Halotia branconii CENA392: one gene and its partner. The protein of the gene in region 1 interacts with the protein of each later gene in a pairwise test. Links are inferred from orthologs where the notes say so. Each region holds a gene or a part of one and is shown in the gene's direction. Other genes may lie near its edges.

Region 1 (3,015 bases):
TACCTTCGAGTACTCACTTTAAACTCAAGTCTTATCCAATGGATGCTAGAGACGAGTTTGTTTATAAAACAGATTTGATCCGACGGGCTAAACAAGTGTTTGCCAAATATGGACTTTCCTATCCCCAATTGAGCCAAGAATCTCCTCAAATTTTGGCTAAATCATAATTAACTAACAAAAAATGATCGTGATTGCTAGGTAGTTGAGGACACAAACTAATTATAAAAAGCACTTCTTTGAATAATTCTGACACTAGCAAGAATACACAAGAGCCAAAATCTGGTAGATTATCTCGGAACGCATGGTCAAGAATTTGTGCTTGCAGATTGTACCTAGCGAGTCTTCAAATTTTTGAGTAATTTGCCATCTACTAACTTGTAAAACCATGAAACCATTTCTTTTTGTTACTGATCTAGATCACACTTTTGTAGGTAACGACCAAGCTTTAGTAGAACTGAGCCAACTTTTGAGTCAACATCGCCAAGATTATGGGACTAAAATTGTCTATGCTACAGGGCGATCGCCTGTTCTTTACAAAGAACTCCAAGTAGAAAGAAATCTCATCCAACCAGATGCTCTGGTTCTTTCTGTAGGTACAGAGATTTATCTTGATGGTACTGAGACTCCCGATTTTGGTTGGTCAGAAATTCTCTCACCTGGATGGGATAGGGAAAAAGTACTATCCATCACTCAGTGTTTTCCTGAGTTGGCTTTGCAACCAGATTCAGAGCAGCGTCCTTTTAAAGTAAGTTGTTTTCTGCATCAAGAAGTTGCAGCAGATGTTTTGCCACAGCTAGAGTCAGAACTGCAAAAATGTGAATTAAATATAAAGTTAATTTATAGTAGCGGTATTGACCTTGACATTGTGCCACTTACCAGCGATAAAGGTCAGGCAATGCAGTTTTTACGTCAAAAGTGGAAATTTGCAGCAGAACGGACAGTTGTCTGCGGTGATTCAGGTAATGATATTGCTTTATTTGCTGTAGGCAACGAAAAAGGAATCATAGTCGGGAATGCACGCAAAGAGTTACTCCAGTGGCACAACGAGTATCCCGCTGACCATCGTTACCTAGCACAAGGTTCTTGTGCAGGTGGCATTCTTGAAGGCTTAAAACATTTTGGTTTCTTAGAATGATTAGCTATCTCAAAGGAATCGTCGCTGGTATTCAAACAATTAGCGGTAATCGCGTTGTTTTGACTTTAGAAGTGAATGGCTTAGGGTATGATTTGCAAATTCCTCAACGCCTAGCACAGCAATTGCCAGACTCAGGAGGAGTGATTCAGATTTTTACCCATTTGCAAATTCGGGAAGAAGTACCGTTTATGTACGGCTTTGCCTCCCCAGCAGAACGTGATTTATTCCGTCATTTACTGACTGTTAGCGGTATTGGTGCGTCTTTAGCGATCGCTTTGCTGGACACTTTGGAATTACCAGATTTAGTCCAAGCAATTATCGCCGCTAACACGCAAATCTTAATTCAAGCCCCTGGTGTCGGCAAAAAAACCGCAGAACGCATTTGTCTAGAACTCAAAAGCAAATTAGTCGAGTGGCGCAAATCAGCAGGCTTCTTCGTCGCCACAGGCGGCCCAGCACCAGGGATTCTTGAAGAAGTGCAAATGACTCTCTTTGCCTTGGGATATACTGCCCATGAAGTCAGTCACGCCCTTCATGTCGTCAGCGAAGACATTGGTCTACCCAAAGACGCTTATGTGGAAGACTGGATCAAACAAGCGATCGCTCATCTAAGCAGCAGCGAACAAGTTAGTTAGTCAAGGTGCATTCCCCATGCCCTATGCCCTATGCCCTATGATTGGATAGCAGAATCTCTTACAACCATTCACCGAGCAGATTGGTATCGCTCAGTACAAACAATCCACGGTCGCCCTGGTGCTACTGTGCTTTTGGCTGGGCAAGAGGTGATTAACTTTGCCAGTAACGATTATTTGGGATTGGCTGGAGATGAACGCTTAATGACTGCGGCAATTGCTGCCATTCAAAAATTTGGGACTGGTAGTACTGGTTCTCGATTACTTAGTGGACATCGTGAATTACATCGGGAATTAGAGCAGGCGATCGCATATCTAAAACAAACAGAAGATGCAGTAATATTTAGTTCTGGGTATCTAGCAAATTTAGGTGCAATTACTGCTTTAGTAGGTAAGCGCGATTTAATTTTATCCGACCAGTACAATCATTCAAGTCTCAAAAATGGGGCGATTCTCAGCGGTGCAACGGTAATTGAATATCCACACTGTGATGTTGCAGCACTAAAAACCCAATTAATTCAACAGCGGCAAAACTACCGACGCTGTTTGATAATTACTGATAGTGTCTTCAGCATGGATGGTGATTTATGTCCCTTACCAGCACTTTTAGCTCTAGCTGATGAGTTTAGCTGTATGCTGCTAGTCGATGAAGCTCATGCCACTGGGGTACTAGGAAAAACTGGCGCTGGATGCGTCGAACATTTTGGATGTACAGGTAGGCAATTAATTCAAATTGGCACTTTAAGTAAAGCCTTGGGTAGCTTAGGCGGATACGTTGCCGGAAGTGCTACTTTAATTGACTTTTTACGGAATCGCGCCCCTAGTTGGATTTATACCACTGCACTTTCACCCGCAGACACAGCAGCAGCCTTAGCAGCAATTAAAACATTGCAGCAAGAACCACAACGCCTAAACCAATTGTGGCGGAATATAGATTATTTAAAAAATTTAATACACGAACAGCTACCTAATTTAAAATTGTTACCTTCAGAATCACCTATATTATGTCTTCAATTGCCAAGTGCTGCTGCGGCACTCAATGCTGCTAAACAACTCAAAAATCATGGCATTTTTGCCCCAGCAATTCGTCCGCCCACAGTACCCATAAGTCGGATTAGAATTTCTGTAATGGCAACTCATCAACCAACGCATATTGAGAAATTAGTAGCAGCATTAAATAACATTAATAAAAAATTATAAATCACTTTTATATCAAAATTAACAGGAAAATTAACAATGGTAAGCAGC
Region 2 (2,955 bases), 480 kb from region 1 along the record:
GCAATTTCTGGTACAAGTAAATTAGGAATTAAGCTCGTATAAAGACTACCTGGGCCAATAATAATGTAATCGGCTTCTTTAATTGCCTTAATAGCTGCTGGTACTGCTGGAGGATTAGCAGGAATGCAGCCAATTTTGACAACTTTTCCCCCCGCTTTGGGAATACTTGACTCGCCCTCAATCCGGCGACCATCAGCTAATTCTGCCCAAAGACGAACATCACTCAAAGTTGCTGGCAAAACTTGCCCGCGCACGGCTAGCACTTTAGAACTGGCTGCAACTGCCCGTTCTAAGTCGCCAGTAATATCACTCATTGCCGTTAAAAACAAGTTACCAAAACTGTGACCTGTCAATCCATCCCCAGCCCGAAAGCGATATTGAAATAATTCTGTTAATAACTTTTCTTCATCTGCTAAAGCTGCCAAACAATTACGAATATCCCCTGGTGGTAAAACTCCAAATTCTTGGCGTAACCTTCCAGAAGACCCACCATCATCAGCTACAGTTACAATTGCAGTAATATTAGCACTGTATGTTTTGAGTCCTCTCAGTAAGGTAGAAAGTCCTGTACCTCCACCAATCACGACGATTTTTGGCCCTCTATATAATCGCCGATAAGCCAGCAGGACATCAATTAGTTCTTCTTCACCTTCTGGTCTTAATACCTTAGTAATTGAACTGACGGTGCGAGTTTGCCCCCACAGCAGCAACAGCAAGCCGCCAAGCAGCACTAAAGGCCCACTGATATAGTTGGGTAAGAGGTCAGTAATCACTCCTAAAAAACCCTTAACCAACTCAATCATCCAAAAAATCGGGGTGAGCTTAATCCAAATAGCTAACCCCAAACTAGCTAGCAGTACACCTCCAACACTAATCAACAACCAACGTTTGACAGAGAGTCCAGGGGATAACCATTTGAACCACTGGTTGACCCGATAGGAAGTTCGACTACGTGACCGTTTTTGCAAAGTGTTGAGGGCTTGTCTAAGAAAACCGATTGACATACCTAATTGGGAGCAGGGGGGAACAAACTAATGATTAACAGAAAATGTACACTACCTGGTTTTAACACCAAGTGGCACATTATTAAATTTTTCTGTGTGATTAGATTAAAAGTGAGTCGTTAAAGTTGCCAGTGTTCCCCATAAAACAGTACCCTGACTTGATAAAAGTGAGTTTAATGGAAAAACGAATTTTAGGACTAGATCCAGGACTGGCAATTTTAGGATTTGGAGCAATTAACTGTACACAGGCTGCTACTAAAGGACAAAACACAGCAGTCAATATGCTAGATTTTGGCGTAATTCGGACATCGGCAGATGCAGAAATGGGACAACGCCTATGTACAATATTTGACGATTTACACACCCTGATTCAAGAATTACAACCAGATTTGGTTGCGATCGAGAAATTGTTTTTCTATCGTATGTCAAGTACAATCCTCGTGGCACAAGCAAGAGGTGTAGTTATGTTGACTTTAGCGCAACATAATTTACCATATATAGAATTTACTCCTGCTCAAATCAAACAAGCTTTAACAGGCTACGGTAATGCAGATAAATCAGAAGTTCAAGATGCGGTGGCGCGGGAGTTAAATTTAGCAGAAATTCCCCAGCCAGATGATGCTGCTGATGCTTTGGCGGTGGCTTTAACAGCGTGGTTCCAGGTGTAAAACTGTAAAATGAGAATAATTATATTGAACTGAAAAGCAAATAGTTACGAATTATATAGTTATTGGGACGATCGCCTGAACCAATAAACTGTAATTTGGGATGAGCGATCGCTTTTTGCTGTCTGAATTTTTTAGTATTAAAGAGTAGTGTATTAACTTGCTACTTTTTTTATTTTTGAAAAAATTCAGTACACCTCAAAGATTCTTGTTCCCTGTTTCCTGTTCCCCGCCCACGCAAGTAATTTCACCAAATCAAATCGGATTCCTATATCATTCAGCTATGTTAGAAATAATACGCCCAACTGATAAATAAATATTTTCCACAAGTAAAATCAGGAGTTATTAACCACAAATTTACCTCATAACTTCAGTTGAAACATCTAATTTTGTTTGCTAATTAGCTGAGTTTATATGCGATCAAAAATTGAGAATGCCTATCTTAAAACCTATGTCAGAATTATGGAGTAATTTATTTAGTTCAGGATCATTTATCCCACATGGACATTGCTATTTATGGCAGACAAATTTAGTGTGGTTACACTTAATTTCTGACGCACTTATTGCCGTAGCATATTACTCGATTCCAACAACACTGTTTTATTTTGTTCGCAAGCGGCAAGATCTACCTTTTGATTGGATTTTCTTACTATTTAGCGCATTTATTGTTGCTTGCGGCACTACTCATATATTGGAGATTTGGACACTTTGGCATCCCACCTATTGGCTGTCGGGATTAGTCAAAGCAGTAACTGCAATAATATCTGTAATTACAGCCATAGAACTTGTGCCACTAGTGCCACAAGCGCTTGCACTTCCCAGTCCTGCTCAACTAGAACAAACAAATCAACAACTGCAAATACAAATAACCGAACGGTTACGGGTTGAGGATCATTTAGAAGAATTGGTTACTCTGCGTACCAATGAAATTACCAAGACTAACGAACAATTACAACAAGAAATAGCTGAACGTCAGCGTGTTGTAGAAGTTCTACGACAAAGTGAACAGCGTTACCGTTACTTAGCTAATGCAATTCCTCAGCTTGTATGGACAACTAATGCTGACGGTCAATGTGATTATTTTAATCAAAATTGGTACGATTATACAGGGCTAACATTAGAGCAGTCTTTGGGTTCTGGTTGGGTGGCAGCGTTGCATCCAGATGATGTAGAACAAGCTGAAAAAGTGTGGTTAAATGCTGTAAAACGTGGCACTTTATATGAAAATGAATATCGGTTCAAATGGGCTGGTGATGGTTCCTATCGTTGGCAACTAGCGCGAGGCT

What was found.
Region 2: the proteins of ruvA (region 1) and ruvC interact in binary tests that used the Escherichia coli proteins (3 or more experiments, as listed by UniProt). The link is inferred for Halotia branconii CENA392 from one-to-one orthologs.

The regions. Positions count from the first base shown.
Region 1 is NZ_CP124543.1:3,834,959-3,837,973, forward strand. Bases 2-2,950 are described here. They hold ruvA (Holliday junction branch migration protein RuvA), read left to right. Parts: upstream 2-1,131; coding sequence 1,132-1,770; downstream 1,771-2,950. Other genes in these bases: QI031_RS16865 (mechanosensitive ion channel family protein), read left to right, coding at 2-167; QI031_RS16870 (sucrose-phosphate phosphatase), read left to right, coding at 386-1,135; bioF (8-amino-7-oxononanoate synthase), read left to right, coding at 1,801-2,950. In the rest of the region: more of QI031_RS16865, read left to right, coding at 1-1; more of bioF, read left to right, coding at 2,951-2,967; QI031_RS16885 (Uma2 family endonuclease), read left to right, coding at 3,004-3,015. UniProt on the Escherichia coli protein: The RuvA-RuvB-RuvC complex processes Holliday junction (HJ) DNA during genetic recombination and DNA repair.
Region 2 is NZ_CP124543.1:4,310,763-4,313,717, reverse strand. The notes cover bases 38-2,926. They hold ruvC (crossover junction endodeoxyribonuclease RuvC), read left to right. Parts: upstream 38-1,180; coding sequence 1,181-1,672; downstream 1,673-2,926. Other genes in these bases: QI031_RS18985 (hybrid sensor histidine kinase/response regulator), read left to right, coding at 2,121-2,926; QI031_RS18995 (gluconeogenesis factor YvcK family protein), read right to left, coding at 38-1,004. Also shown: more of QI031_RS18995, read right to left, coding at 1-37; more of QI031_RS18985, read left to right, coding at 2,927-2,955.